One region of the Massilia scottii genome, then DNA from elsewhere that is predicted to be linked to it. Evidence: predicted binding sites of a transcription regulator. Region 1 holds the regulator's gene; each other region holds the start of a gene.
What was found. The regulator sigma-54, encoded in region 1, starts transcription at its own class of promoters, with help from an activator protein. The targets are predictions, from matches to a motif close to TGGCANGNAANCTGCTTT.
Positions count from the first base shown of each region.

Region 2: RBA41_RS25295 (ammonium transporter) is a predicted target of sigma-54. The motif match lies at 8,736-8,753, and genes of this name have one in related genera.
Region 3: RBA41_RS01915 (PEP-CTERM sorting domain-containing protein) is a predicted target of sigma-54. The motif match lies at 2,965-2,982, and genes of this name have one in related genera.

Region 1 covers NZ_JAVCWM010000009.1:152,393-163,023, reverse strand. Annotated here, with positions in the region: gene lptA (lipopolysaccharide transport periplasmic protein LptA) at 1-114, shown strand, start outside; gene lptB (LPS export ABC transporter ATP-binding protein) at 114-869, shown strand; gene RBA41_RS14925 (RNA polymerase factor sigma-54) at 872-2,344, shown strand; gene RBA41_RS14920 (hypothetical protein) at 2,367-3,707, opposite strand; gene hpf (ribosome hibernation-promoting factor, HPF/YfiA family) at 4,094-4,459, shown strand; gene RBA41_RS14910 (enoyl-CoA hydratase/isomerase family protein) at 4,558-5,643, shown strand; gene RBA41_RS14905 (BlaI/MecI/CopY family transcriptional regulator) at 5,730-6,107, shown strand; gene RBA41_RS14900 (M23/M56 family metallopeptidase) at 6,110-7,633, shown strand; gene RBA41_RS14895 (TonB-dependent receptor plug domain-containing protein) at 7,722-9,827, shown strand; gene rapZ (RNase adapter RapZ) at 9,837-10,631, opposite strand, start outside.
Region 2 covers NZ_JAVCWM010000023.1:42,058-52,688, reverse strand. Annotated here, with positions in the region: gene RBA41_RS25345 (ParA family protein) at 1-23, shown strand, start outside; gene RBA41_RS25340 (type 1 glutamine amidotransferase domain-containing protein) at 99-773, shown strand; gene RBA41_RS25335 (Hsp20/alpha crystallin family protein) at 1,161-1,598, shown strand; gene RBA41_RS25330 (Hsp20/alpha crystallin family protein) at 1,614-2,360, shown strand; gene RBA41_RS25325 (hypothetical protein) at 2,838-3,191, shown strand; gene RBA41_RS25320 (BLUF domain-containing protein) at 3,268-3,693, opposite strand; gene folE (GTP cyclohydrolase I) at 3,713-4,420, opposite strand; gene RBA41_RS25310 (MerR family transcriptional regulator) at 4,461-5,459, opposite strand; gene RBA41_RS25305 (PsiF family protein) at 5,644-5,952, shown strand; gene RBA41_RS25300 (EAL domain-containing protein) at 6,163-8,628, shown strand; gene RBA41_RS25295 (ammonium transporter) at 8,801-10,003, shown strand; gene RBA41_RS25290 (FadR/GntR family transcriptional regulator) at 10,107-10,631, shown strand, end outside.
Region 3 covers NZ_JAVCWM010000001.1:432,446-443,076, forward strand. Annotated here, with positions in the region: gene RBA41_RS01900 (M64 family metallopeptidase) at 1-489, opposite strand, end outside; gene RBA41_RS01905 (helix-turn-helix domain-containing protein) at 629-1,573, opposite strand; gene RBA41_RS01910 (dihydrofolate reductase family protein) at 1,729-2,289, opposite strand; gene RBA41_RS01915 (PEP-CTERM sorting domain-containing protein) at 2,340-2,924, opposite strand; gene RBA41_RS01920 (hypothetical protein) at 3,145-3,312, shown strand; gene RBA41_RS01925 (TrkH family potassium uptake protein) at 3,441-4,775, shown strand; gene RBA41_RS01930 (potassium channel family protein) at 4,765-5,466, shown strand; gene RBA41_RS01935 (OsmC domain/YcaO domain-containing protein) at 5,751-7,952, opposite strand; gene RBA41_RS01940 (eCIS core domain-containing protein) at 8,211-10,334, opposite strand.

The sequences.
Region 1 (10,631 bases):
ACCATGATCATCGCGCCGCGCAAGCCGCGCGCCGCACCGGGCACGCCGCCGGGAGCACCCGCACCGGCACCAGTGCCGGCGCCGGCCACCACGCCTGCCGCGGGAACCCAATGATGGAACCGAAGAATTGCGGAAGCACGCTCATCGTGCGCGGGCTGCAGAAAAGCTACGGCAAGCGCCTGGTCGTGCGCGACGTGTCGCTGCAGGTCGATTGCGGCGAGGTGGTCGGCCTGCTCGGCCCCAACGGCGCCGGCAAGACCACCTCGTTCTACATGATCGTCGGCCTGGTGCCGTCGGACGCGGGCACGATCGATATCAGCGGAGTCGATATTTCGAGCCTGCCGATCCACCGCCGCGCCGCGCTCGGCCTGTCGTACCTGCCGCAGGAAGCGTCGGTGTTCCGCAAGCTGACGGTGGAAGAAAACATCCGCGCCGTGCTGGAACTGCAAAAGGTGGACGGCAAGTCGCTGACCAAAGCCCAGATCAACGAACGCCTGGACACCCTGCTGGCCGACCTGCAAATTGAAAAACTGCGCGAGAACCAGGCCATGTCGCTGTCGGGCGGCGAGCGGCGCCGGGTCGAGATCGCGCGCGCGCTGGCGACCAACCCGCGTTTCGTGCTGCTCGACGAACCGTTCGCCGGGGTCGATCCGATTGCCGTCATCGAGATCCAGCGCATCGTGCGCTTCCTCAAGCAGCGCGGCATCGGGGTCCTGATCACCGACCACAACGTGCGCGAAACGCTCGGCATTTGCGATCGCGCCTACATCATCAACCAGGGTGCGGTGCTCGCCTCCGGTCGACCCGACGACATCATCGCCGATGAATCCGTGCGCCGGGTCTACCTGGGCGAACACTTCCGGATGTAGGCATGAAACAGTCCCTTCAACTACGCACCTCACAGCACCTCGCCCTCACGCCCCAGCTGCAGCAGTCGATCCGGCTGCTGCAGTTGTCGACCCTGGAACTGCACCAGGAACTGGAACAGCTGTTAAGCGACAACCCGCTGCTCGAACGGCTCGACGATCCGCTCGATCATTCGGTGCGCCTGCTGGGCGATGGCGCCATCAGCAGCACCTCGACGCCGACCGAAGCGGCGCCCGAGCCGGGTGCGCAGGATGCGCCGGCGCCGGCCGAAGGCGAGGGCTTCGAAGGCGGCGAGGCGGACAGCCCGGCCAGCAGCGACAACGATGGCGAATGGGGCGACCTCGGTCGCGCCAAGACATCCGACGATGAGGATTCGCGCCCGCAGCTGGAAGCCTCGGCCACCACCTTGCGCGAGCACCTGATGGAGCAGATGCGCGTGACCGTGCTGGAGGCGCGCGACCGCGCGCTGGTCGAACTGATCGTCGACGCCATCGACGACAACGGCTACCTGACCGAAACGCTGGAAGAAATCCACGAGCGCATGCCACCCGAGCTGGATATCGAAATTGAAGAACTGCGCACGGCGCTGGCGCTGCTGCAAAGTTTCGATCCGGTTGGCGTGGGCGCGCGCAACGCGTCCGAGTGCCTGGCGCTGCAGATCCGGCGCATGCCTTGTGTGGCGCTGGTGACGCGGCGCATGGCGCTGACCATCGTCGAGAACCACCTGACCTGGTTCGCGCAGCGTGAATTCAACAAGCTGAAAAAGGCGCTCGACTGCGACGATGAAGACTTGCGCGAGGCGCAGACCGTGATCCGCCAGTGCAATCCGCATCCGGGCGCGGAGTTCGCGTCGGACGTATCGGACTACGTGGTGCCGGACGTGATCGTGCGCAAGGCGAAAAACGGCTGGTCGGTGATGCTCAATAACGATGTCATGCCGCGCCTGCGCGTGAACAGCATGTACGCCGCGCTGCTCAAGCAGGGCAAGGGCGAAGGGCAGATGGGCGCGCAGCTGCAGGAAGCGAAGTGGCTGATCAAGAACATGCGCCAGCGTTTCGATACCATCTTGCGGGTGGCCGAAGCGATCGTCGAACGCCAGCGCAATTTCTTCTCGCACGGTGCGGTGGCGATGCGCCCGCTCGTGCTGCGTGAAATCGCCGACACGCTCGGCCTGCACGAAAGTACGATCTCGCGCGTGACCACGCAAAAGTACATGATGACGCCGCACGGCATGTTCGAGCTCAAATATTTTTTCGGCAGCCACGTGGCCACCGAAGCGGGCGGCGAAGCGTCATCGACGGCGATCCGCGCGCTGATCGTGCAGCTCACCAGCGCCGAAGATCCCAAGAGCCCTCTGTCGGACAGCAAGATCGCCGACATGCTGGGCGAGCAGGGCATGGTGATCGCGCGCCGCACGGTCGCCAAGTACCGCGAAGCGCTCAAGATTCCGCCGGTCGCCCTGCGCAAGTGCCTCTAGCCTGCTCAGAGCTGCGCGGCGCCTAGAAAAATTCCGGGTGCTCGCGCAGCAGCAGCTGCTCGTACTGGTTCACCGCCTTGAACGTTCCCAGGCCGGGTGCCATGCGCCGGCCCGCATCCCAGCTGCGCCAGGCGCGCGCCATGTCGTAGCTCAGGAACAGCGCATCACCCATATCCTTGTAGGCCCCGGCCAGCGCTGGATTGGCGCGCAACACGCTGGCGTACAGCGGTAGCGCGCCGCGCACGTCGCCCAGCTTGGCGCGCCAATTTGCTTCAAACAGCGCCAGCATGTGCTGCTTGTGTGTGGTGAGCTTGCGCAGTTCCTGCAGCTTGGCGAGCGCCGCCTCCATCTCCGCCTTCCCCTTGGGCCGTATCGCCGCCGCGAACGCGCGCACTTGCGGGTCGGCGTTGAGCAGCACCTTCTGCTCCGGAGTCGGCATTTTCATCTGTTCGCCGCTGACAAAGGCCAATTCGGACATGCCGAGCATGGCGTCGAATGCACGCTTGTCGGCGAACGCTTGCGCGATCTCGGTCTCGAAGGCTTGCCTGGTTGCCGCCGTTGGCGGGGCCGCATTCGCCTGCGCCTTGTCGAGCAGCTGATCGAGTTCGTCGGCCGCTGCCGTGCGTGGCTTGTACGGCTTGAGGTCGTAGCTGGCGGGGGCGCTTTGCCTGAGCGCGCTGACCGTGTAAGTGCGCGTCTGGCTGTGGCCGACCTGCTTGTGGTGCATCACAAAGCCGGCCGGCACGCGCTTCTCGCTGGCCAGGCGCGCCAGCACCAGCGGATGGCCGCCGAAACGGTAGCGCATCATGCGCTCGAACTTGGCCGCGTCGCCGGCGCCGATGCTGGTGCCGCCGGCCGGGATGCGCGCCAGCGGATGGCCGTCGACCGCCAGCACGGTGGCGCCGGCTTCGGTCGAGTCGGACAGCTTGCGCGCCGCCGACGCGACCGACAGCTCATGTTCGTCGAAGACCGGGTCGAACGCCGGCACGTCGACCTTGGCCACGCTCAGCGCCCGGTTCAGCACCGACCGGTTCTTCAGTTCCTGGACGCGAAAGCCCGCTTCGTCGAACAGCGAGTAATCGACATAGCGCCGAGTGGCCAGGTCGATCTGGTAGCGGCGCCGGGACGCCAGGTCGTAGATCGTCGATTCGCTCGCGCTGCTCACCGACAGATAGTGTTCGCCCAGGACCACCTTGTACTGCTCGATCTTGTCCGGCGGCGGGTTGTTGCCGTGCGACGCCACCGCGTATTTGGTGGCTACGCTCAGGTCGAAACTGAGGGCGGCAAAGGCCGGCGCGGCGTTGCACAGGGCGCCGGCCAGGGCCAGGCGCAGCAGGGAGGTAAAGGCGGATCGCTTGAACATATCGGTCGTCGGGAAGGGGCGGGGAAGCGATTGTAGGTGAAGACCGTTGTCTTATATATATCAGTCTACACACCTGCTACTTTCCGATCCTGCCGGTATTACGAGGATATACCGCAGAGAATATACCGGCTATTTCCCCTTGATTCCTGGCGTCTTTGTGCTTACCTTGTGCTATGCCAAATAACTGATACACTTGGTTCTACACGAGAGAAAGTTGCTCGGGTACAAAAATGAAGGAGTTGAATACCATTAAACCCATTAATCGATTGGCAATTTTGCGGACGTACAGGATCACCTCGTCCGTGCTGTAATAACGCTGTTCCTCTGCGCTGCCATGCGTACGAACGATAGTAACAAGAAGTGCCATTATCATTAGGAGTGTGTGTATGAATCTCACAATCAGTGGACATCATCTTGAAGTAACGCCAGCCATCCGTGAATACGTACAGAGCAAGCTTGAGCGCGTAAGGCGCCATTTCGATCAAGTGATCGATATTGCTGTCATCCTCACCGTCGACAATCTGACGGAAAAAGAAAAGCGTCAAAAGGCCGAGATCAATCTGCGCCTGTCGGGCAAAACCGTGTATGTGGAAAGCCTGTCGCACGATCTTTACGCCGCCATCGATACCCTGATCGACAAACTGGATCGTCAGGTCATGAAGTACAAGAGCAAGGTCCAGGACCATAATCACCAGGCCATCAAGCACATGCCTGAAGAGATGCCTGAAGAAGAGACGCCGTCGGCCGCATAAGCAGGCCCCGTCCCTTTCGCCAAAGGGCGCCCGCGTGGCGCCCTTTTTGCATCCATGCGCGATAAAATAGCGCTCTTTTCCTCTTCTACCAGCCAGCCATGAGCGAATTCGTCCAGACCCGCGTTGCCAACCGTACCGGCATGATTATCCTCGACCGCCCCAAGGCCCTCAATTCGCTGTCGCTGGCGATGGTGCGCGACCTGACCGAGGAATTGAGCGCATGGCGTAGCGATCCCGCCATCGATGCCGTGGTCATTGGCAGCAGCAGCGAGAAAGCGCTGTGCGCGGGCGGCGATATCCGTTTTTTCCACGATTGCGGGCATGCCACGCCCATGGGCGGCAGCGCGCTTCTGGAAGATTTTTTCACCGAAGAATACGCGCTCAATCACCTGATTCATTTTTACCCCAAGCCGTATATCGCGCTGATGGATGGCGTGGTGATGGGCGGCGGCATGGGCATTGCCCAGGGCGGTCCCGAATGCCGCATCCGCATCGTCACCGAAAAAACCAGGATGGCCATGCCCGAGGTGAATATCGGCCTGTTTCCGGATGTGGGCGGCAGTTATTTTCTGTCGCGCGCGCCGGGGCAGCTGGGGCATTACCTGGGCTTGACCGGCCTGACCATCGGCGCGGCCGATGCCCTGTATGTCGGGCTGGCCGATCTGTTCGTGCCGCAGGCGCACATGGGCGCGCTCAGCGAACTGATCGAGGCCACACCGGGCGCGCAGCTGCGCGCGGCCATCGAGGCGTTTGCGGCGCCCTTTTCCGCTGATGCGGGCGCCTCGATCCTGGCCGCGCAGCGCGATGGCATCGACCGCCATTTCGGCGTCGCTTCGGTGGCGGCCATCATGGCCTCGCTCGAAGGCGACGACGGCGAGTTCGCGCAAAAGGCGCTGGCCGCGATGCGCCAGCGCTCCCCGCTGATGATGTGCGTGACGCGCGAACTGCTGCTGCGCGGCGCGTCGCTGGGCGTGGCCGATTGCCTGCGCATGGAACGCACCGTGGTGCGCCACAATTTCGAGCACGGCGAAGTGCTCGAAGGCGTGCGCGCGCTCGTCATCGACAAGGACAATGCGCCCAAGTGGAATCCGGCCAGCCTCGATCAGGTCGACGCGCAGATGGTCGAGCGCTTCTTCGCGCCGGTGTGGCCGGCCACGGCGCATCCGCTGCGCCATCTGGATTGATGTAAGGCGCGCCGCCGGGTTGGTGCTTGACCTTGTGTGACAAATGTCGCATACTTGCCCCATTAGTCACAATGTGGAGCATCGTCATGTCAGCCATTCCCTCGGTTTCAGAACTCAGCCTGCTCAAAGTCCTCTGGAAAGACCAGCCCCTGAGTGCGCGCGAACTGCACGAGCGCGCCGTCGCGGAACTGGACTGGTCGTTTTCCTCGACCCGCAAGACGCTCGAACGCATGCTCGACAAGCAGATGGTGTCGCAGCACGCGCAGCACGGGGTGCAGGTCTACCGCGCCCAGCTCGACAAGGTGACGACCCTGGCCGCCTTTGCGCGCGACTTCGGGCGCCGCGTGATGGAAATCGATGCGCCGCTGCCCGTCAATATGTTCACCGGCAGTAAACTGGTCGACCAGCAGGAACTCGCCGAACTCGAACAGATGCTGCAAGACTGGCCCGACGCGAAGGACTGAGCATGTTTGACGCGATCGCCTTTCCCTTCCTTAAAGCGAGCATCACCTGCGGCATTGCGGCCGCCATCATCCTGGCGCTGCTCTCGCTCGCGACGCGCGTGTGGCCGGTGCTGGCCGGGCACCGCTCGGTGTGGCTCTGGTCGCAGGCGGCCATTGCATGCGCCTTCGCGCTGGCGCTGCTGCCGCACAGCGCCAGCTACAGCGTGCTGCCGGCCATCGAGATCGAACGCGCCGTGGCCTCAGCCCCGGCGCCGCTGCAGTACTCCGGCGCCGGCGAGGCCGATGGCGCCGAAGACGACATCGACGCCATCGAACTGCTCGCGCAAGCCTGGCTGGCGCTGTACGCGGCCGGCCTGCTGGCGGCCGGGGCGCGCTGGATGCATGCGCAGCGCGGCCTGCGCGCCTTGCTGGCCAGCGCGCGCCCGCTCGACGCCGCGGCGCTGGCGCAGCACGCGGGATTTGGCGCCGAGCCGGTGGCTGCGCTGCTGCGGCGCGGCCTGCGCGTGTCCGAAACCGATGCCGCCATCTCGCCCATGCTGACCGGTCTCGCGCGGCCGCACCTGCTGCTGCCGCGCCATCTGCGCAGCTTCAGCGAGGAGCAGCAGCGCCTGATCGTGGCCCACGAACTGACCCACTGGCAGCGCCGCGATCCCTTGTGGCTGCACACGGGCATGCTGCTGCAAACGCTGTTCTGGTTCAATCCCCTGCTGGCGGTGCTGACCCGGCGCCTGAACTGGGCGCAGGAACTGGGGTGCGACCGCGCCGTGCTGGCCGGCCGTCCCACCCAGCAGCGCAAGCAGTATGCGGCCGCCCTGGTGGCCCAGCTCAAGGTACAGCAGGACAGCTTCGGCGCGCCTGCGGCCAGCATCGCCTTCGGCGACGGGAACGCCGCGTCGCTGCGCGCCAGGGTGAACCTGATCCGCGAGCAGGGATTGCGCGCGCCTGGCTTGCCGGGCAAGGCCGCGGTGGCCGGCGCGCTGGTGTCGGTGCTGGGCGCAAGCCTGTTCCTGCAGCCGGCGTTTGCCTGGCGCGCACCGGAATCGACCGCGCCAGCGGCATCGGCCACCATCGCCAGCGCGCCGCAGCAGTGGCAGATGCCGCTCGACCGCGTGCGCGTCACCAGTTTTTACGGCGCCGCGCGCAAGAACCTGGAAGGCGGCCATCACGGCATCGACTTCGCCGCCCGCACCGGCACCCCGGTATTGGCCGCGGCAAGCGGCACCGTTGTCACCTCAAGCGCGCAGTACGAGGGCGGGCCGCAGTACGGCGACGTGGTCCTGATCGAACACGCCAACGGCGTGCGTTCGCTGTACGCCCACCTGAGCGTGCGCTCGGTGCAGCCGGGCCAGGTGGTGCGCGCCGGCGACATGATCGGCCTGGCCGGCGAAACCGGCAAGGTCACCGGTCCCCACCTGCATCTGGAAGCCTTTCGCAACGGCGAGCGCATCGATCCGCAGCAGATGCTGACGTCCCTCGACGCCTACGCAACCTCCCAGGCGCTGCGCAAGCGTCCCGCCAAACCCTAACCACCCCCTTCGGTCAAGCGCGGTTTCCCGTGCGGCGCAGCAGCGCTGCGGGACCGCGCTCGTCCCTGCACACCATTCAAGGAAACCCATGCAGATCCGTCCGTATGCCTGCGCCTGCGCGCTGGCTTTATCCCTACCTGCGCTGGCCGGCGACGTCCTTCCCACAATCGAGATTGCGGGTGTCCGCTACGACCAGCGCCGCGAGGAAACCGCCGCCAGCCTGGTGGTCGGGCGCGAAGAGCTGATGCGCCACGGCGACCGTTCGCTCGGCGACGCCCTCAAGCGCGTCCCCGGCATCACCATCGGCGACGGTGGAGGGCGCACCAGCGATATCCGCCTGCGCGGCCTGGGCAACGGCTACACGCAGGTGCTGCTCAACGGCGTGGCCGCGCCGGCCGGCTTCTCGCTCGAATCGCTGGCGCCGGAACTGATCGAACGGGTCGAGATTGCGCGCGGCGCGTCGGCGGCGACGAGCATGCAGGCCATCGCCGGCAGCGTCAACATCGTGCTGCGCAAGTCGGCCACGCGCCTGCGCGCCACCGTCAAGGCGGGGGTGGACACGCAGCATGGCCGGCGCTCGCCCAGCCTGGGCGGAGAATTGAGCGGCAAGGACAATGCGTTTTCGTATTCGGTTCCGGTGAGCCTGTCGTATTCGCCCGTATCCGCCCCATCGCGCGAGGAAGAAACGGCGCCTGGCCTGCGCCGTGAAACGCGCCTGAACGAAGACAACACCACGCGCCTGGTGAGCCTGTCCCCGCGCGCCAACTGGAAGCTCGCCAACGGCGACACGCTCGGCTTGCAGGCTTTTCTGAGCAACAGCCGGCGCGCGACCGGCGCATGGGCCAAGGAGACCACGCTGGTCGGCACGCCGACCCTGCATCCGCAGCGCGCGGCGGTGTTCGACATGATGGCAATGTGGCTGCGCGCCGATCTGGAGTGGACGCGCAGCCTGGGCGAGGGTGCGCGCATCGATGCCAGAAGCGGCATTCACCGCAGCCGGCGCAAGAGCGATTTCGAGTTCGGCGACATGATCGACGGCCGGCGCGCGCCCGCGCTCAACCTGGTCACGTCCGACCTGCGCGAAGGCGGCTACCACGCGGGTGCCACCTGGACCCGGCCCGTGGGCGGCGGCCACACGCTCACCGCCGGCTGGGATGGCGCGCACACCACGCGCAGCCAGACCCGCGTGGGCAGCGAGCGCGATAGCTTCGACCAGGCGCCGCTTTTGACCGATCACCGCTATCACGGCATCATCGACCGGCTTGGCGTGTTCGCGCAGGATGGCTGGGAGATCACCCCCGCGTGGTCGCTCTCGGCCGGCCTGCGCTGGGAAACGCTGCGCACCTCGGTGGCCGAAGCCGGCGTGGCGGCGGTGCGCCAGCGCAGCGTGATCCCCGCACCGGTGCTGCAGGCACTGTACAAGCCGGCCGCGGGCCATCAGCTGCGCGCCGGGCTGGCCCGCACCTACAAGGCGCCCACCATGGGCAGCCTGATTCCGCGCCGCTATACGGTCGACAACAACAACAGCGCCACCAATCCGCATAGCGAGGGCAATCCCGCGCTGCGGCCCGAAAAAGCCTGGGGCCTCGATGTTGGCTACGACCGCCAGGTCGGCAAGGATGGCCTGCTGGCCGCCAGCGCCTACGTGCGCCGCATCGACGACGTGACGGTCACACGGCTGTTCCAGGATGGCGTGGACTGGGTATCGACCCCGGCCAACCAGGGCCTGGCGAGCGCGCGCGGCATTGCGCTGGAAGCGAAGCTGCCGCTGCCCGGTTTTGCGCGCGCGGCGTTGAACGGCAACGTGGCGCGCAACTGGTCGCGCATCGACAAGGTCCAGGGGCCGCACAACCGGCTGGCGGAGCAGGCGCCGCTCACGGCCAGCCTTGGCATCGATGTGCGCGCCGCGCTGACGGTGGGAGCGAGCTTCACGTATGCGCGCGGTGCGGTGACGCGCTACTCGCCCGTATGGCGCGAATCGACCGGCGGCACGCGCTTGCTGGATATGCATGCCTTGTGGGGAGCGGGCAAGCAGACGCGCTTGCGGGTCGGGCTGACCAATGTGCTGCGGCGTTCAAACGTATCGCAATCGGACCATGGCAGCGCCGGCGCCATGCGCTCCACCAGGCGCGAGCTGACGCCCGGCGCTGCGCTGCGCATCACGTTCGAGCATGATGTTGAACGGCCCAAATGAGCCGGCCGATCAGGACTGTTCGCGGTGCCTGAGCACGACCCGTTCGGTCGGGCTGAAGTAAGCGGCGAGGCGCTCGGCCATGTACACCGAGCGATGCTGCCCGCCCGTGCATCCCAGCGCCACGGTCAGGTAGCTGCGGTTGTCGGTCTTGAACGACGGCAGCCACTTCTCGACAAAGGCGCGGATATCTTCCAGCAGCTCGGCCGCGCTGGGCTGGGCGTCGAGAAAAGCGATCACCGGCGCGTCCATGCCGGTGAGGGGGCGCAAGGTCAGGTCGTAGTAGGGATTGGGCAGGGCGCGCACGTCGAACACGAAGTCGGCGTCGAGCGGCACGCCCAGTTTGAAGGCGAACGATTCGAAGAAGAGCGTGAGCGGCGCGCGCTCGATCTCGACCAGTTCCTTGATCCACGCGCGCAGCTTGTTGGCCGACAGGTCGGACGTGTCGATCACGTGGCCAAGCTGCTCGATGGCGGACAGGCGCTCGCGCTCTTCGAGAATGCATTCGATCAGGGTGCGGCGCGAGGCCGGATTTTCGTCGGGGCGCAGCTGGTGCGACAGCGGATGGCTGCGCCGCGTTTCGGAAAAGCGCGCCACCAGCGAGTGCGTGTTCGAGGTCAGGAACATGACCTTGATATCGTGGCCCTGGTCTTTCAGCAAACGGATGTTGGTGGGCAGTTCGACCAGCGACTGGGCGCTGCGCGCATCGACCGCAACGGCGGCGCAGGCAGTGCCGTCCGCGATCAGCGCGTCGATCAGGCTCGGTAACAAGGCTGGCGGAAGGTTGTCGACGCAGTAGTAGCCCGC
Region 2 (10,631 bases), on a different contig from region 1:
ATCACGAACTGCAAGCCGCGTAAGGCCTGCTGGACGACGCGGGAACGGCATCTGTGCCAAACTGCCAGGATTGTTTCTTTCCCAACCCTGGAGTCCGCATGAATGTATTGATGGTATTGACCTCGCACGATCAACTGGGCGACACCGGTCACAAAACCGGCTTCTGGCTCGAGGAATTCGCGGCACCGTACTACGTACTCAAAGACAAGGGCGTCAACGTGGTGCTGGCCTCGCCGGCCGGCGGCCAGCCGCCGCTCGACCCCAAGAGCGACGCACCCGATGCGCAGACCGACGCCACGCGCCGCTTCAAGCAAGACCCGGCCGCGCAGGCAACCCTGGCCGCCACGCACAAGCTGGCGGATATGAAGGCCGCCGAGTTCGACGCCGTGTTCTATCCGGGCGGCCACGGCCCCCTGTGGGACCTGGCCGAAGACAAGCATTCGATCAGCCTGATCGAAACCATGATCGCCGCCGGCAAGCCGGTAGCCGCCGTTTGCCACGCGCCGGGCGTGCTGCGCCATGTCAAGGGTGCGGATGGCAAGCCGCTGGTCGCCGGCAAGCGCGTCACCGGCTTCACCAACACCGAGGAAGAAGCGGTTGGCCTGACCAAGGTGGTGCCGTTCCTGGTCGAAGACATGCTCAAGGAACACGGCGGCATCTATTCCAAGGGGCCTGACTGGGCGTCGTACGTGCTCACCGACGGCTTGCTGATCACGGGCCAGAATCCGGCGTCGTCGGAAGCGGGCGCCGAAGCGCTGCTCAAACTGCTATAAAGTCATCGAGCCTTCCGCGTGGGACCGCCGCGGCAAAGGCTGAGGTACCGAACCGGCATCACCCGGGCGGTCAGTCGCAGCCGTGCCGGCGCGATGTCGTCGCCGCACACATTCGCCACACCTTCTTACACGCGGACAATCGCGGCATCGATCTCGCGCAGCTGGGCCTGTTCGTGTTTCCTTCCTTTGGTCGTCGGCAAGCGGCCTCATTCCCTGATCCCCTTATCCGATAGCCACGCAATGCGGGCAGTGCGGCCGACGGTTCGCACGCATGTTTGATCAAGCGCAAACGCGCGCAGCCGGACGGCGCGCCAACGCCATGCGCGCGAACCTCGCCCGTGGTGCAAGGTCAAACTCGCATTACCTAAACGGGAGAGCACCATGATGATGTATCGATCCATGTTTCCTGGCGATGTATTCGCCGAGATGGACCGCATTCAGCGGGAAATCCAGCAAGCCTTCGACCTCGGGCCCAGCATCCGCGGCCTGGGCCGTGGCGGCTTCCCTGCGCTGAACGTCGGCAGCACGCCGCACAGTGTCGAAATGTACGCCTTCGTGCCGGGGCTCGACCCCTCATCGATCGAGGTGCAGCTCGAACAGGGGGTGCTGACCATCGCCGGCGAGCGGGCCGACGATTTGTCGAGTGCGCAGCAACAAGCCACGGTACAGATTAACGAGCGCTTCGCGGGCCGTTTCAAGCGTGTAGTCAGCCTGCCTGACGACATCGACCCCGAATCGGTATCGGCGCACTATCGCGACGGCGTCCTGCACGTCACCGTGGCACGGCGCCAGGCGACCCAGCCACGCCGCATTTCAGTTCATTGACCAGGAGAGCGCACCATGACGACCAACGAGAACGAACACAGCGGCGCGGCAGGTACTGCCGGCCAGGCAGGCAATCCACCAGCCATGGGTGATCCGGCCGACGCAAGTATCGCCGGCAGTGCGGGCAACATCGGCAATGTCGGAACTGGCGGCGCTGGCGGTAGCGGGAGCACGGGCCAGGCTGCCGAAGGCGGCACCAGCGGGGCGGGCAGCGAGGCAGGCGGCGACATGAGCGCATCGGGCGCAGGCAGCAGCGCCGATGCCATCAGCGGGACCGGAGGTTCCGCCGGCGCTGACAGCAGCCAGGGCAGTGCGGAGATGGGCGATAGCGCCGGCGCCGGCCAGGGCAGCGCGGCAGCGGACGGTGGCCCCGGCGCGATGACCCCAACCTCCTCCAGCGACCAGGCCACCGGCACTTCCGTCGCCCGCACCGGTATTCTGATACCGCCAGTGGACGTGATTGAAGACGCCAACGGCATCACCCTGCTGGCCGACCTGCCCGGCGTCTCCAGGGACAAGCTCGATCTGCGCCTCGAAACGAACAGCCTCACCATCAACGGCGCGGTATCGCTCGATGTTCCGCAAGGGATGGAATCGCGCTACGCCGAGGTCAAGCACCTGCAATACCAGCGCACCTTCGCCCTGTCCAGGGAACTCGATGGCGAGCAGGCGAGCGCGGAACTGACGCACGGGGTACTCAAAATCCGCATTCCCAAAACGGCGCACGCCCAGCCGCGCAGGGTCCAGATCAACGTCGCGTAACGTACGCAGACGACAGTACCGGCGCTACGAAGCCTGCGATGCGCGCTGGCTTCGTCGCGCCGGTGCCGCGGGCACGGGCCGCTCGGAAAAATAAGGCGCATGGGACTCGCTGGGAGGACGACTCGGATCAGATCGGAGCAGCGCCTGCCCGTCCCGTTCCGTGTGCGCTTGACCTCATTGAGCGCTGTCACAATGGTCGCCGACGGATCGACGCCGCACTCATGTATTTTCCGACCACAAACCTGCCCGCCGGTGCATGGCCGCAGCATCGGTGTAATCAAAAAATAACAAACAATCTGGTTTGTTGCGCGCTTGCATCGTCATGCAAAAGGAATTTCACATGCCGCAATTTGATACTCTTGAGCATGATATATTTCACTCAGATCGACGCCCGGCACAGGTCAGCCCCCATCTGTCGGCGGCGCCCGCACAGTGGCGGGACGATCGGTCAAACCGAATTTATCGAAAGAGACACTCATGAAAATCAAGATGCTCGTAATCGCAACTGCGTTCCTTGGCAATGCAGCTTTTGCCGGTGATGCCGACTTCACGCTGGTCAACAAGACCGGCTATCCGATCCGCTCGGTCCATATCGCTCCAGCCAAAAGCAAAACCTGGGGTAACGACCGTCTGGGCGAGGGTATTTTGGCACCCAACAAGGCGCGCCTGATCAAGTTTTCGAACAAAGCCCAGTGCCTGCAAAGCCTGAACGTCACGTTCGACGACGATGGTTCGGAAGTCGAGTGGGACGACTTCAATCTGTGCGAGCTGAACAAGATCACGCTCAAATACAACCGCAAGACCGGCGACGTGTCCGCGGACGAAGAATAAGCCCTGCTTTTCTCCAGCAGCGCCATTGCGCCGCACTGCTGCCGGCGCGGCCATCCGGCCGCTGTGCGGCCTTGCCCTACGGGTGGCCGACCACCGACGCGCTGGCCATCAGTTCGTCGATCAGCGCCAGCGAATTCTTTCCTGACATGGCATGCGGGTTCAGTCCCGGCAAGTCGGAAAAACGCAGCAAGGTCGACGGATTGATGCGCGCCAGGTTCGCCTTGCCCATGGTCCAGCCGGCATACCGGCGCTCGTTGATTTCCTCATAGTGCAGCAACACCACATCGGTGTGGCGCGTATCGCGCACGATCTTCGCGTACAGCGCGTTGATCGCCTCGCGCCCGCCTTCGAGCACTTGCATGTAGACATGCTCGCTGTGGCACAGGATGCCGGTGATGCCCTGGGCGGGATTGTGCGCGTGCGACTGGCACATGATGTCGTGGATCGTATCGGGCTGCGGCGCAGCAATTGCGCGGCTGGCGTACAGGAGGCGGACGAGCATGGTGTGATTCTCCGAAAGATCAGCGTTTAATCAGGGACAAAAACTCGCGCCGCAGCGCCGGATCCTTCAAAAACGACCCGTGCATGACGCTGTTGATCATTTTCGCATCCATATCCTTCACGCCGCGCCACTGCATGCAAAAATGGTCCGCTTCCATGACCACGGCCAAGCCGTCCGGCTGCATCTTTTCCTGCAACAGGTCGGCCAGCTGCACCACCGCCTCTTCCTGGATTTGCGGACGGCTCATGATCCAGTTGGCGATGCGCGCGTACTTCGACAAGCCGATCAGCGCCGAATGCTCGTTCGGCATCACGCCGATCCAGACCTTGCCGATCACCGGGCACAGGTGGTGCGAACAGGCGCTGCGCACCGTGATCGGGCCGATGATCATCAGCTCGTTCAAGTGCGAGGCGTTGGGAAATTCGGTGACTGGCGGCATCGGCACATAACGGCCGCCGAAGACTTCGTTGATGAACATCTTGGCCACGCGGCGCCCGGTATCCTGGGTGTTGTGGTCGCTGACGGTATCGATCACCAGGCTTTCGAGCACGCCTTGCAGCTTGGCGCTGACTTCGTCGAGCAGCTCGTCGAGTTCGCCCGGCTCGATGAAACGCGCGATATTGTCATTGGCGTGGAAGCGCGTCTTGCTGGCGACCAGGCGCTCGCGGATGCGCTCCGACACCGTCACGGTGCTCGGTTGGTATTCGGTAGTCAATCCGTTCGACATGCTCAGTTCCTGTGAAAGATGATAAAAATGGCGGTCCGGCTCAGGCCAGGCCATCCGGCAGCGGCAAGCCTTCGGCCCGCGCCAGCCGTTCCAGTGCGTTTTCCAGCAGGGTGCGCGCCTGCGCCGCCGCCTGGCCCAACTCCTGGTGCAGGGCGGCGTCGCCCGGATTGCGCGATCCGCACTGCACGCTGTAGCGCTCAAAACTGCCGATCATCATCAGGATATCGGCAAGATGGCGCGGGCACTCGCACATCACGCTATTGCTGGCCGCCGCCAGGGCCGCGAGGGCCTGGTCGTCCAGCCGGCGCGGCGCCACCGTGTCGGCGGGACGCGGCGCCGGCGCACGGGCCGGTGCGGCCACCTGCGCGCGCCGCGCCGGAAACGCCACCTGGCACAGCAATGCCACCTCGGCCATGTCGGACGGCGCGCGCGCCACCAGGCAGCCGAGGGCGCGCAGATGGCGGATCGTGGCGCTGGCGCAAAAACGGTACAGCACCACCACCGCCGGCGTGCCGCACGCCAGGCGCGCGGCGGCCACCTGCGGCAGGGCCGAATCGTCCAGTTCGGATAATTCGATCAGCAGCACATCGGCATCCACGCCGCGCAAGGCGGTGCCCGCCTCGTCGAGGCGGGCGCAGGACTGGCGCACGTCGAGCGCGAGCCGGTCGCGTCCAGCGGCCGTCAACTGGCGCGCCAGCCCGGCGCCCACCACCGCCACCCGGATCGGGCCGCTGGCGCCGGTGTCGGGTGCCAGCGGCTCGGCCAGATGCTGGAGCTGGTCGAGCGGCAAGCGGGCCATGGCGCCGATGGGATGGCCCTGGTCGACCAGCTGCTTGATCAGGCTCAGGCGGCGCACCTGGGCACTCGAATACAAACGCTGCCCGCGCGCCGAACGTTGCGGTTCGGAGACGCCATAACGGCGCTCCCACACCCGCAAGGTTTCGACGGGCAAGCCCGCCAGACGCGCGGCCACGCCGCTGCGGTAGGCGCCCGTATCGTCGGAGCGCACCGTATCGTGATCGGCAGAAAGTTCATTCATGGCGTCATCCTTCGTATTGAACCGCTTATGAACCGTGAAAAATCAATTATACCGCTTCAAATCATGGACAGTTGGAAGTGCCCCAAAAAGCGCGGGCGCCAAGAAAAAGTGGTGACGGCGGCAACATCTGACGTATATTTGCTCTGTTGCACGCCAGAATAATCCAACGACCGAGGACGAACCGATGAAAAACATGTTGATGACCTGCGCCCTGCTGGCGTTCACCAGTGCCGCCTTCGCCGCGGCCGAGGCAGCGGCGCCGGCGGCCAAGTCGGCCCAGCAGAACAAGATGGTGACCTGCAACGCCGACGCCAGCGGCAAGAAAGGCGACGAGCGCAAAGCCTTCATGAAAGACTGCCTGAGCGCCAAACCAGCGGCCCCGACCGCCACGCCCCAGCAAAACAAGATGAAGACCTGCAACGCCGACGCCGCCGGCAAAAAAGGCGACGAGCGCAAAGCCTTCATGAAAACCTGCCTCAGCGCCCCGAAATAAGCCCCAACCAACCCGGTGCCGGACACCGGGTAACACGATGGCGCCTGCCGCTGCCCTGCGGCTGCGCCGTCGATCGTCCCGCGGCCGCCAGCGCCGCCGGGGCAAAATAATTTGACACAAGACCGCACTTTCTTGAAGCACGACTGTCTTACACGACTGGCGGATGCGGGACGAACTCCGCCTCCTCTGCCGCAAGGAGCCCGTGTGACAATGCTAGCCGCCTTACCCGACTCCATCCCCGAGGTCACGATCGATGCTTTGCTGGAGCATATCGTCCTGATCGACCAGCGCGGCACGATTCTGTCGGCCAACAAGGCGTGGCGTGAATTTGCCCTCGCCAATGGCGGCGACCCATCCCGGGTCTGCGAGAGCATCAACTACCTCGACGTGTGCGACCGCGCGGCCTCGTCCGGCTGCCGCGACGCCACCCAGGTCGGCGTCCTGGTACGCGACGTGTTGACCGGGCGGCGCCGCAGCGCCACCTTCGACTATCCCTGCGACGCGCCCGGCCAGCAGCGCTGGTTCTCGCTCAAGATCACCGCGCTCGACCATGCCGGCGTGCCGGCCGTGGTGCTGGTGCATGACAATATCACCGAGCTCAAAAACTGCGAGCGCCAGATCCAGTTCCAGGCCAGCCTGCTGGCTTCGGTCGAGCAAGCCGTCATCGCCACCGATGTGGGCGGCACCATCCTGTACTGGAACCCCTTTGCCGAAAAACTCTACGGCTGGTCGGCCGCCGAAGCGCTGGGACGCAACATCATCGAGCTGGTCCCGGCCGACAACTCCGCCGAACGGGCCGCCCAGATCATGGCGCGGCTGCAGGCCGGCTGCAGCTGGTCGGGCGAATTCCTGGTGCGCCACCGTAACGGCAGGACCTTCCCCATGCACGTGACCGATTCGCCGATCCGCGACGAGCAGGGCCGCCTGGTCGGCGTGATCGGCATTTCCACCGACATCAGCGAATGGAAAAAGACCGAGCGCGCCCTGAACCTGTCGGCCATGGTGTACGAGGCGATCGGCGAAGCGATCATGATCACCGAGCCCAACGGCCGCATCGTCGCCGTCAATCCGGCTTTTATCCGCCTCAGCGGCTACACCGAACAGGAACTGATCGGCCAGCCGGCCAGCATGCTGCTGGCCGGCGTGCTGGGCCAGGCCCACAACTGCGAACTGCTGCGGCGCCTGGAAAAGGCCGGTCATGCGCAGGGCAAGGTGTGGGCGCGCCACAAGAACGGCGACGAGTGCGCCGAATGGCTGCGCGTCGACACCATTTACGACGAGCGCGGCCAGGTCAAGTTCCGCGTGAATATGTTTTCCGGCATCACCGACCAGAAGCTGGCGGAAGACACCATCTGGCGCCAGGCCAATTTCGACTTTCTCACCGGCCTGCCCAACCGCAGCATGTTCCATGACCGCCTCGAACACGAGCTGCGCAAATCGCGCCGCTCCGGCCTGCCGCTGGCGCTGATGTTCATCGATATCGATCATTTCAAGGAAGTCAACGATACCCTCGGCCACGATACCGGCGACAAGCTGCTGCGCGAAGTGGCCGCGCGCCTGTCGGCCTGCATCCGCCAGGCCGACACCGTGGCGCGCCTGGGCGGCGACGAATTCACCGTCATCCTCGGCGAGCTCGACGACCTCGACAGCGTCGAGCGGGTCGCCCACGCCATGCTCGCCGCGCTGGCCGAACCGTTCGCCATCAAGTCCGAAACGCTGTACCTGTCCGGCAGCATCGGCATCACCCTGTTCCCGCACGACGCCACCGACGTCGACACCCTGCTCAAGAACGCCGACCAGGCCATGTACGCCGCCAAGAACCGCGGACGCAACCAGTTCGGCTACTTCATGCAATCGATGCAGCGCGCCGCGCAGAAAAAGATGCGCACCCTGAGCGACCTGCGCGCCGCGCTCGCGCTCGACCAGCTGCGGGTGCTGTACCAGCCCATCGTCGAGCTGGCGAGCGGGCGCATCCGCAAGGCCGAAGCCCTGCTGCGCTGGGAGCATCCGCTGCGCGGCCCGGTCAGCCCGGCCGAATTCATCCCGCTGGCCGAGGAATCGGGCTTGATCATCAGCATCGGCGACTGGGTGTTCCAGCAAGCGTTCCACCAGGCCATGCGCTGGCGCGGCAGCATCGACCCCGAATTCCAGATCAGCGTCAACATGTCGCCGGCCCAGTTCCGGCGCCACTCGCCCGGCGCCAGCCACGCCTGCCATCCGCCGCACGTGCGTGCCCATCCGGTGCTGGGGCGCTATGTCGGCACCGAAATCGTGGTCGAAATCACCGAAGGCATGCTCATGGAATCGACCCACAACATTCGCGAACAGCTGCTCTCGTTTCGCGAAAGCGGCATCCAGATGTCGATCGACGACTTCGGCACCGGCTATTCCTCGCTGTCCTACCTGAAAAAATTCCACATCGATTACCTCAAGATCGACCAGTCCTTCGTCCTCAAGATGGTGGCCGGCTCGGACGACCTGGCCTTGTGCGAAGCCATCGTCGTCATGGGCCACAAGCTCGGCATCAAGGTCATTGCCGAAGGCGTCGAAACGCAGGAACAACGCGACCTGCTGACCGCCGCCGGCTGCGATTTCGGCCAGGGCTACCTGTTTTCGCGGCCGCTGACCGCGCCCCAGTTCGATATTTTGCTGCGCAGCCACAATCACTGCGCCTGAACGCTGCACCAAAACGGATGCGCCGCCGTGGTGCGCGCGCACCGGCGCCAGCCGCCGGGTGCGCGTATTTCCCTGTCAAATCAAGCGCTTGCGGTGCCGCACCAAAATGGAACGATTATTGCTTTCTTTAAAGGCAGCAGCACTTCCATGCACCTTTATCGGGAATCGTCCAATGAACGGAACCAACCACGCCGCCGACGCGCTTTTCATCTTGCTCGGCGCCATCATGATCCTGGCGATGCACGCCGGCTTTGCCTTCCTGGAACTGGGGACGGTCAGGAAAAAGAACCAGGTCAACGCCCTGGTCAAGATCCTGGCCGACTTCGCCGTTTCCACGATTGCCTATTTTTTCATCGGCTACGGCATTTCCTACGGCGTCGACTTCTTCGCCAGCGCCGACGTGCTGGCGGCGCGCAACGGCTACGAACTGGTCAAATTCTTCTTTCTGCTGACCTTCGCCGCCGCCATTCCCGCCATCATCTCGGGCGGCATCGCCGAGCGCGCCAGGTTTTATCCCCAGCTGATCGCCACCGCCTTGCTGGTCGGCTTCATCTACCCCCTGTTCGAAGGCATTGCCTGGAACCAGCGCTTCGGCATCCAGGCCTGGCTCAAGCTGGCCTTCGGCGCCGAGTTCCACGACTTCGCCGGGTCGGTCGTGGTGCACGCCGTGGGCGGCTGGATCGCCCTGCCCGCCGTGCTGCTGCTCGGTGCGCGGCGCGGACGTTACGGGCGCAACGGCGCCATTGCCGCCCACCCGCCGTCCTCGATTCCCTTCCTGGCGCTCGGCGCCTGGATTCTGGCGGTGGGCTGGTTCGGCTTTAACGTCATGAGCGCGCAAACGCTCGACAAGATGAACGGCCTGGTCGCCGTCAACTCGCTCATGGCCATGGTCGGCGGCACCCTGGCCGCGCTGGTGCTCGGCAAGAACGATCCGGGCTTCACCTACAACGGCCCGCTGGCCGGACTGGTGGCCGTGTGCGCCGGCTCGGACCTGATGCATCCGCTCGGCGCACTGGCCACCGGCGCCATCGCCGGGGCGATTTTCGTGGCCATGTTCACCCTCACCCAGAACCGCTGGAAGATCGACGACGTGCTCGGCGTGTGGCCGCTGCACGGCCTGTGCGGCACCTGGGGCGGCATCGCCGCCGGCATCTTCGGCCTCACAAGCCTGGGCGGCATCGGCGGCGTGTCGTTCGCCTCGCAGCTGGTGGGCACCGTGCTGGGCGTGGCCATCGCGCTGGCCGGCGGCTACCTGGTGTATGGGGTGCTGAAAAAGGCCATGGGCTTGCGCCTCGACCCCGAGCAGGAATTCCAGGGCGCCGATTTGTCGATCCACCACATCTCATCGACCCCGGAGCGCGAATCGAGCTGGTAGCGCGCACATGGGGGGAGAGCCTTGCAACATTAGCCATAGCAAACTAAAATCAGGCGAGCATGCGAACACCCTCCCTCACGCCTTACCCCGGACCCAGCAATCAATGAAGAAACCCTCTGCGCCGCAAGAATCGAACTCGGCTGAGCCGCGCCTGTACCGTGTGGTGGCCACCCGGATTCAAGAACTCATTCGCGACGAGAGCATCAAGGCCGGCGAGCGCCTGCCGGCCGAGCGCGACCTGGCTGCCAAGCTGAGCGTGAGCCGGGCGTCGCTGCGCGAAGCGCTGATCGTGCTCGAACTGAGCGGCATCGTGGAAGTGCGCGGCGGCTCCGGCGTGTATGTGAGCGAGCAGGCCACCGCGCAGGCCGACGTGCCCGAGGTGGGGCCGGGTCCGTTCGAGGTGCTGGCCGCGCGCCGCATGATCGAGTCCGAAGTGGCGGCGCTGGCGGCCAAGATGGCCACCGATTCGGCCATCGACGCGATTCTGACGGCGGTGCTGGAGATGGAGCACCACCATGAAGACCGGGCCAGCAACGAGCAGGCCGACCGCAATTTCCATCTGGCGATTGCGCGCGCCACGGGAAACACGGCGCTGGTGGGCGTGGTCGATTACTTGTGGAACCAGCGC
Region 3 (10,631 bases), on a different contig from region 1:
CAGCTTGCTGGCGCCCACCTTTTTTTCCAGTGACGCGCGGTCGAATTTTGCCAGCGGTGCGGTAACGGCCTTGATGCCCACATTGGTCGACGCTGGCGCCAGTACGTCGACGCTGGCGACTGCTGCGCTAAACGGCAAGGACACCTCAAAAACGCTGTCAGCTTGCTTCACCCGGCGCGACATATCGATGGCGCCGGTTTTCGGATCGAATACTTCAACGTGCCTTTGCTGGGTGTTTTTGATCGCCACTTCATGCACTACCGTACCTGCGGCATTGCGTGCGACGACGCGCCACTGTTGGCCCTGGGCGTGGCCGGGCAGGCTCGGGGTCAGCGCAAAATCACCCACTTCGGCGTGAATCGGCGCAAAATTGACGCCGGTTCGTCCTTCGCTGACGCTCACGCGCAGGGAGATATTTTGCGCCTGTGCCGCGACTGTCAGGCTTGCCAGGGTCACCAATGTAAGCGATAAAGATGTGAGTAGTTTCATTGTCGTCCTCGTTCGAGTTTATTGTTTTCGAACAAGGAGTTTGTTTCCATTTTGGAAACGTCGCGCCTTCAATCCTGCTCATATTGCATAAAACTGCTGCTGTAACGCGAAGCGTGGCCAAACAAAATGATGTCGCCGTTTATGTTGCAGTTCGGTGTTGTTGGCGGAAGATCGTGGGCGACATTCCGTACTGCGAGGAAAATGCACGAGAGAAATGGCTGGCATTGGTAAAGCCGCATTCCTGCGCGATATCCAGAACGCGCGCTTGCTCCGACAGTAGCGCCGCGCAGGCCCGTTCCAGGCGCAGCTTCATCATGTATTGGTGTGGCGGCAGTCCGACCGCGCGCCGAAACTCGCGTGAAAAGTGAGCCTCGCTCATGCCGCACAGTGCGGCAAGTTCGGCATTCGATACCGACTCAGCCGAACTTTGCGCAATGTGCCGAAGCACGCTGCGCAGCCGGCTGCCGCCGAGGCCGCTCCTCTCGGGCAAGCTGTTTGGCTGGGTATAGTGCTCAAGCAAATAACACACAAGGACCGTAATCAAGCCGTCGCACGCCTCTTGCGCAAGCTGTCCCGCCAGCGCTGCGGTATTGAGCATTTTATGCACGAGGTCGAGCACGATCCGGTCCTGCACAAACACGTTGGCCACCAATTTATTGCTGGCGGCGTCATTGCGCAGGCCGCCAAGATGATCGACCAGGTCGACCGGAATGAAGATATTGACGATGTCGCAAGCGCTCATCTGGGTCCACTGACCACATTCGCCGGGCGGGGAAATCCGAAAACGGTTCGCAGCGATCATGCCACCCCAGACCGGCTTGTTGCCGGCCCAGATCCGTGCCTCCAGAGGAGAAAGCATGAGGGAAAGCCGATAACTCCCAGGATGCGGACTCACGGAACGGACCACGTGTTCGGCATGGCCGCTAGACCAGCGTCCCAAAGCGGCTTTCGAACGTGGCAATGGACCAATGCACAGGTCCAATGGCGAGGCCACCCCGCTCTGCACGAACCAGCGCCGTAGATCCTCGGTGCTCTTGATCATCGGCGTGTCGCTTTCGGTGTGAGGGGCCAATTCCAATTCCATTGATTGTCATTTTATCATCTATTTTAAAGCACCTTTGTGTGCATTTCCTTATGCAATATGCATAAATCGGCATGGTCGTTGACCTTAGGCGACGCTGCCTTGTCGCCCTCGAAACCGGTCAGACTCGCATTGGCCCAGTTGGAGCAGACCCCGAGTCAGCGCGCGCGCCGGTAATGCATGGCGACGGCGCCGCTGCGCAGTGGCTTCGCCGAGATCAACTCGAGCCGTCGCGTGCTGGGCAGTCCGCTGCCGTACAGGGTCGGGCCGTGGCCGGCAATCCTGGGGTGCACGAGGAACTTGTACTCGTCGATCAGATCCAGCCGGTCCAGCTCGGTCGCGAGCTTGCCGCTACCGAGGAGTACCCCGTTCGGGGTTGCGTCCTTGAGCTTCTGTACGCCCGCTTGCAAGTTGCCGGCGATGTGGTGGCTGTTGATCCAGGGGAAGGCCGTTCGCGTCGAGGACACGACGTATTTCGGCTTGGCCTCCAGCTTGACCGCCCACTCGCGCATCGCCGCCGGTGCCTCCGCGGCGCCGCTGGCGACCGCTGGCCAGTAGCTCTCCATCATCTCGTAGGTGACGCGGCCCCACAGCATCGCCCCGCCCTCGTCCATGAGGCGGGTGAAAAAGGCGTGTGTCTCGTCGTCGGCGATTCCTTCCTGGTGGTCGACGCAGCCGTCCAAGGTGACGTTGATACTGAAGGTTAAGAGTCCCATCATGTCCTCCATTCGAGATATGCAACGAGCCGCTCGCCGTCGCTGCTAAACGGTCATGCCTGCCTGACGCGGCGGCGGCGCGCGGCGGCAACACCGGCCAGGCCCAGGCCCAGCAGGGCCAGCGAACCGGGTTCCGGAATGGCCGCGACGGCTGGACCGGTCAGCTCCAGGTCGTCAACCAGGAAGTAGTCGCCAAAGTCCAGTACCAGCGAATCGAGCTTGCCGGCATAGCCGGAAAAATACCTGAAGCTCGAGGTCAGGTCGACGCGTGACGAAAATACCAGCACCTCGTCTTGATACCCGCGAATCAAGCCTGTACGGTCGGCCTGCCTGTCCCAGGTTTGCGCCCACAGGCCGCCCAGTGTGAAATCCGAACGGTCCTGCATCATGACGGCGATCGGGCCGCCGAAGAGGTTGAACAGGGTGAATTTACCGCTGTGCGCGCCATAATTGTAGGGCGAATCGACGGTGTTGATCCAGTGCGAAGGATCGTTGAACTGGAAGCCGTGGTACGGAGTCGGAATGGGCTCGTGTTCGAGGCCGGGGTAATACTCGTCGATGTCGTCGAAGGTCAGGACGATGGCGTTGGCGTTCAATCCTGCCACCGACAGCAATGCTGCGAGCAATATGCGTTTCATGTGAATCCTTTGTCAAGGTTAATCAATTTATATTTGATATGCAGCAATATCCATGCCTGTTAAAAAATCATGAACGCATTCAATGACCTGCATCGGCGCATGGCAAGTTCGCTGGAACATATGTAAAGATTGTCGACATCCTTGACCAGATGAAATGGATTGCTCTGCCTTGGCTTAGTCGACCAGCCGAGTATCATTGCGCACCCAGGGCCTGACCCATATGACAATTTTCCTGGGCCCGGCCAGCCTGAAAGTACGGATGGGCACCCTCTCCCATCCCGCCCTCGCCCGCTTCGTTTGCGTCTCATTGATCGTCTTGGGCGACGCCGCTGCGGCCACGTCCGCGCAGCGCAAGAACGCGCCGACCGCCCTCCCCGACTTTGCCTGAAGAGAGTTAGGGTATACTCCAGGTTGATGCTCAGAACGTCTTTATCTACGCACCAACATCCGCGCTACATCTTTATAACCAGGCAGGACTGGCAAAGTCTGCCTCTTGCCTGACTCCCGCAAAAACGAATGATAAGACAACGACTTCTCCACCCCGCTCGCATTGTCGCATTCGCATTTCTTGTAGCAATCCTTATTGGAACAGCTCTTTTGATGATGCCGTTCGCGCGGGAAGGAGGCGGTTCAGTGCCATTTCTCACGGCGCTTTTCACTGCAACGTCGGCAGTGTGCGTCACCGGCCTCGCCATCGTCGATACCGGCACGTACTGGTCATCGGCAGGCCAAGCTACCATCATGCTGCTGTTCCAGATCGGGGGCTTTGGCATGATGACCGGCGCGACTTTACTTGGTTTGATGGTCAACCGTTCGCCCCGGCTACGGCTCAAGCTCATCACCCAAACCGAGACCCATACCCTGGGGCTTGGCGACGTCGCCAATGTCGCCAAACTTGTGCTCACTGTGACGATCGTGTGCGAGTTCATCGTTGCTTTGGTCTTGACGTTGAGATTTCGCCTGGGCTATGGCCTGGAATGGCAGCAGGCTGCCTGGAGCGGACTGTTCCATTCAGTTTCGGCGTTTAACAACGCCGGCTTCTCGATCCATGCGGACAGCGTCATGCGCTACGCTCCTGATGCGCTAGTCCTCCTTCCGCTGATGCTGGCAATCTTTATTGGGGGTATCGGATTTCCCGTGTTGATGGACCTGCGGGACAAAACGCGATCGCCGCGTAGCTGGTCGCTGCATACAAAGCTGACCCTGGCCGTGACCGGTTTCTTGCTGGCCCTGGGCTTTCTCGGCATCCTGATTTTCGAGTGGCATAACGCAAAGACCCTGGGCGCAATGGCGCTTCCCGAGAAAATCCTGTCGGCGGCGTTCACGTCGGTCTCGGCGAGAACTGCCGGGTTCAACACCATTGATCTTGCCGTTGCCAGCAGAGAAACCTGGTCACTGCACTATCTGCTCATGTTCGTAGGGGCCGGTAGCGCCGGGACCGCCGGTGGCGTCAAGGTAGGCACGGTCGCCATTCTGTTCTTGCTGGTCCTGGCAGAGATCCGGGGCCATCCCGACAGCGAAGCGTTTGGTCGGCGTGTCGGCGGGGCCGCCCAGCGCCAGGCAGTCACGGTCCTGGTACTCGGAAGCGCGACGGTCATATTGGGCACTACAATATTGCTATCGGTGAGTGACGCCACGACTGATCGGGTCATTTTCGAAGTGATTTCTGCCTTCGGGACGGTGGGACTATCGACCGGAATCACAGCCGATCTGCCGGCGGCAGGGCAGTTTGTACTTGTTGCATTAATGTATTTAGGCCGCATAGGAACCATCACCTTAGCGACATCACTCATACTCGGTGAGCGGCGTATGCCGTATCGCTATCCAGAGGAGCATCCAATTGTTGGGTAGAATTTTCACAGAGCAGTTTGCGTTTTCGGCAAGCGACAGTGTCCTGGTTATCGGCTTGGGCCGGTTCGGTAGCGCAGTTGCCCAGTCGTTGGTCCGGCTGGGCCATGACGTCATGGGCGTGGACAACAATAGCGAGCGCGTCCAGACCTGGGCAGACAAGCTGACCCACGCAGTGCAGGCCGATTCCACCAAAGAGAGCGTGATGCTCCAGCTTGGTGCGGCCGACTTTTCGCATGCGATTGTCGCCATCGGTACCGATATTGCGTCAAGTCTATTGACCCTGATGGTGCTGACCGAACTGGGGATCAAGGACATATGGGTCAAGGCACTCGACCACGACCACGGTCAGTTGGCGAAAAAGATGGGGGCCCATCACGTCGTCATGCCAGAGGCAGACATGGGCGAACGCGTGGCCCACCTGGTGACGGGACGTCTGATCGACTTCCTGGAGTTTGACGATGGCTTTGCCATCGCGAAGATTCACGCTCCCACCCTCACGCACAATAAAACGTTGACCGAGTCACGGGTGCGCGAGCAGTTTGGCGTAACCGTGGTAGGCGTTAAGCGTGCCAATACAGACTTCCAGCACGCCACCCCCGAAACATCCGTAGAACCTGCGGATCTGCTCATTGTTTCTGGTCCCACACGCAAGATCGAGTTGTTTGCAAGTGCTACAAAAGTAAAAAAATAGCCGGCTTCAGTGTCAAGACCAAGGCTGACCGGCATCCGTTCCGGCAGCGCTTGGCTTGGGGCTTGAAGGTGCGGGCGACTGTCACCTCAGCGCAAACCTGCTTATCTCGCCAGCGCGATCTTTCTGAAAGGGTCGAGCCGATGTGGCGCGCCGCGGTACATCACCCGCACAAGCCCGATCCGTAAAAGCACCCTTCCCGTCGGCGCCTGTGCACTTGACGATCCCGGCAACTGCGGATGCGGATGCACGAAGCAAAACGGAAAATGCGGCGATACCAGGAATCTTTACGATCTGGCCGCAGCATTGGCCCGTGCGGTGTGCGCTTTCCTGTAGCTGTCGATCAGACGTTCGTGCTTATCGAGCCCTTCCAGTTTCATACTCGTCGGCGTCAAACCGAAGAAACGCACACTGCCGTCCACCGACCCCATGACCGCGTCCATCCGGGCGTCGCCAAACATCCGGCGGAAATTGACCGCGTAATCGTCCATTTCCAGGTCCTCATCGAGCAGCACCTCAAGCACGACATGCAAGGCCTGGTAAAACAATCCCCGTTCGACCGTGTTGTCGTTGTACTGCAGGAAGGCTTCCACCAGCTCCTTCGTCTCCTCAAACTGCTGTAAGGCGAGATGAATCAGCAGCTTCAACTCCAGCGTCGTCAGCTGTCCCCAGACCGTATTTTCGTCGAATTCGATCCCGATCAGGGTAGCGATGTCGGCGTATTCGTCAAGCTCGCTGTTCTCCAAGCGCTCGAGCAGTGATTCGAGGCTGGCATCGTCGAGGCGATGCAGGTTCAAGATATCGGCGCGGAACAACAGCGCCTTGTTCGTGTTATCCCAGATCAAATCTTCCACGGGGTAGACTTCCGAATAACCCGGCACCAGAATGCGGCAGGCAGCGGCACCTAAATTCTCGTACACCGCCATGTACACCTCTTTACCCATGCCTTCGAGAATGCCGAACAGGGTCGCTGCCTCCTCGGCATTGGCGTTCTGACCCGGGCTGCAAAAATCCCACTCAACAAAATCATGATCGGCCTTGGCACTGAAAAAGCGCCACGACACGATACCGCTCGAATCGATGAAGTGTTCAACGAAATTATTGGGCTCAGTGACGGCGTTACTGACGAAGGTAGGTCGAGGCAGATCGTTCAAACCTTCAAAACTGCGACCCTGCAGCAATTCCGTCAGACTGCGTTCCAGCGCCACCTCGAAGCTCGGATGCGCGCCGAACGAGGCAAACACACCGCCCGTGCGCGGGTTCATCAAGGTGACGCACATCACCGGATACGCCCCGCCCAGCGACGCATCCTTCACCAGCACCGGAAAGCCCTGCTCTTCCAACCCCTGGATGCCGGCCAGAATGCCGGGGTATTTCGCCAGCACCTCGTGCGGCACATCGGGCAAGGCGATTTCACCTTCCAGGATGTCGCGTTTGACCGCCCGTTCGAAAATCTCCGACAGGCATTGCACCTGCGCTTCGGCCAGCGTATTACCGGCGCTCATGCCATTGCTGACATAGAGGTTTTCGATCAGGTTGGATGGAAAATAGACCACCTTGCCGTCCGACTTGCGCACGTACGGCAGCGAACAGATACCGCGCTGCACATTGCCGGAGTTGGTGTCGATCAGATGCGAGCCACGCAGCTCGCCATCGGGATTGTAAATTTGCAGACAGTACTCGTCCAGGATGTCGGCCGGCAGCGCATCTTTGCGGCCAGGCTTGAACCAGCGCTCGTCGGGGTAATGTACGAACGCCGCGTTGGCGATGTCTTCGCCCCAGAACGTACCGCCATAGAAATGATTGAAATTCAATCGCTCGATAAACTCGCCCAAGGCCGACGCCAGCGCGCTTTCCTTGGTCGATCCCTTGCCGTTGGTAAAACACATCGGCGAGTGCGCATCGCGGATATGCAGCGACCACACATTGGGAACGATATTGCGCCATGAAGCGATTTCAATCTTCATGCCCAAACCGGCCAACACGCCGGACATATTGGCGATGGTTTGCTCCAGCGGCAGGTCCTTGCCCGCAATATAGGTGCTCGCCTCGGACGCCGGTTTCAAGGTCAGCAACGCCTGCGCATCGGCGTCCAGATTATCCACCTCGTTGATCACAAACTCGGGCCCGGCCTGTACCACTTTTTTCACCGTACAACGCTCGATGGAGCGAAGGATACCCTGGCGGTCTTTATCAGAGATATCCGCCGGCAACTCGACATCGATCTTGAAGATCTGCTGGTAACGGTTTTCCGGATCGACAATATTGTTCTGCGACAGGCGAATATTATCGGTAGGAATATTGCGCGTTACACAATACAACTTCACGAAGTAAGCTGCGCACAAAGCCGATGAGGCCAGGAAGTAATCGAACGGACCAGGCGCGGAGCCGTCGCCCTTGTAGCGCACAGGCTGGTCGGCGACCACTGTGAAATCATCGAACTTGGCCTCAAGACGAAGCTTATCGAGAAAGTTGACCTTAATTTCCATGGGGAATTCTAATGAGTGTGCAAAATGGCGGAGTCGACATTATCGTCGCTTTTGCCCTCCCAGCATAGCTGGAGGCGGGAGTAATCAAGGCAGCCGCGCTAACACCCGGGCAAGCGCCTTCCGTCGGGGAACACTTCTGTACGGAGTCAAGCTCATTGCCGTCTCGGAGTACGGCATCACGCCCTGCCGTCAAGCTCCGGGCGTCAAGCATTTGCCAAGGTCGGTGCTCAGAGCGCTGTGCTTGGCTCTATACACCGTTCAGCGCAAAAACTTGCTGCGGTCTGTGTTGTCGGCTGCATCACGCAAGCGCTTCATTTCCTGCACCCCCTGCCACTCGGCGCTGCCCTTGGACGTGTATGCCGCGATCGCCTGGTCGAGGGCTGCGACATAGACGCCCACATCCTTTCGGAAGACCGCGACCTTGTCTGACGGAAAATGTTCCGACTCCAGGCGCGCGGCGTTGTTAAGTAGCGTAGCGCGCACACGGCCAAAATACGTGCTTCGCAGTTCCGCCGACTCGAACGTGATACCTGAAAAGGATGGTGTAGCAGGCTGCGAAAGGAAAGGCCCAAGGTCTGCCGCCTGAGCGCCGTGCGTTGCGAAGCCCGGCATCGGCAGCAGCGGCACTGTCGCCGGTGCCTGCATAGCCGTCTGTGCCGCCGTCACCGGCGACGCTGGGCGCTCCCGGGCCTGCGCGCGCAGCGCCTGGTCGAGCCGCGCCTGCCGCGCCTGCGCATTGGCAGCATCCCGCTCGGCGGCCGCATGGTCGTTCTCCGCGGCCGCCTGCCGCTCCAGCGCGGCGAGCAGGCGGCCGAGCTTGTCGCGCTCGACGACGATCTCCTGCGGGGCTTGCCGGGAGTCCGTTCCTCCTTTCGCCTCGATTTGCGCGATCAGTGCGCGCACCCGATCCGCAAGCTCGGCGGTGGTCAGCGGAACCGGGGTCGTGGCGCGACGCACGTCGCTTTCGAGCAGCATGATATCCTCGTCGTCCAAGCCATATTCCACCAGCTTCGCGTGTGACGGCAATTGGTTGTTGTGTTCCCGGATGTAGCGGCTTAGTTCGGCCGAGCGCGCGGCGACGCGCGCCGATTCCCAGCCCATTTGCATCGCTGCGGTCCAGCCCTGGATGGTCCACGCAAGCACCGTCCCGCCGCCGCCCGTAAGCTCATCCGTAAAGTGCAGCCCCTGCGCCGCGATGTCGACCAGCGCAACGCCGACGGTGCCCACGCCCATGACGATGTCGCCGTGCCCGATGTCCTTGACGCCCGTGATGACGTCGGGCACGGAGAAGGCGGCGCCGACGACCGGGATCGCGGCATTGGCAAGGCGTCTGCCCGTCGCCCTCATCGCCATCGCCGAGAACGCCTCCGCTGCCGCCTTCCACGCCTGCTTGCCTTCGACGCGCACAAGTTGCGTCGCCACGCCCTCCCCCAAGCCTTCGAGCATCGCCTTGGCGGCACTGGCCTCCTCGCGCGCCGCGAGGGTTGTTGCCGCAGCCGCTTCCAGGCCAGGGGCGACGTTTGGCGTGGGCTTGACGCCCGGCGGCGTGGGACCCTGGTTCTGCGCCAGCGCAAGCCGCACGCGCGTGTGTTCGCCGCGCGTCATCAGCGACGCCATGTGGTCCGGCGGCGGCGTGCGCGGCTCGAACGGTACTTCGGACTGCAGCAGCGCATCCTTGTAGGCGGTCTTGGCGGCGACCGGCAGGTCGGGATTGACCTTGCTCATGCGCATGGGCGTGACCGTCCTCAGGCTACCGGCGGCGGTGAAGTCCTTCCATTCTTTCAGCAGCGGCGAGCAGGTGCCGGGGCATGGATCCTGGTCGATCATCAGCACCGTGTAGTTGACCTGCGCGCCGGAGGCGATCATCGCGCGGATCTCCGCCTCGACCAGCTGTTCGGCATGGGCGACGCCGCGCGCATTCATCCTCTCGATGGTGGCGATGCGCTTGCCCTCGCGGTCAAACACCGCCGCGACCGCGCCGACGCGCGTGCGAAAACCACTGGCGCTCATCGCCTCCTCGGCGCTCCGCTGGGCGTTCAAACGGCCGAACAGTTCCCGCGCAAGCTCTTCGTTGTAGGGCGAGACATAAGGCGTGTCCTGACGCGCGATCGAGCGCGCGGCACCCGCCCCCTGCTGAATGACGTGCGCCAGCTCGTGCGCGAGCAGCCGTTTGCCATCGCCTGTCGCGGGCGCATATTCGCCCGCGCCAAACACGATATCACTGCCGAAGGTGTAGGCGCGCGCCTGTACGCCGCGCGCCGCGCTCGCAGCCTCGCTGCCGGCGTGTATCCGCACCTGGCCGAAATCGTGCCCGAAGCGTGGTTCGAAATAGGAGCGCACCTCCTGCGACAGCGGTGCGCCGCCGCTGGACGCGGCGTCCACGGCACCGCCGGTATCGAGCCCGGCATCCGACTGCGCGGACGGCGCTTGCCTGGGCTGGATCGTCTTTCCATGCTCCTGGCCTGAGCGTGCCGGTGCCGCACTATGCATCACCTTGTGCGCGACCTCGTCTGCCTCGCGCTCGGAGGCGTCTCCCCGAGAGCTGACAGTTGACTTTCGTTGAATCGGGCGCGCTGTGAAGGAAGAAGCAGCGGAAGTGCAGCGCGGGCAAGCACCGCCGCAGGCGCACGCCGGCGTATGCGGAACGGCGCCAGGCACTGCATGCGATAGCCCGGCCTG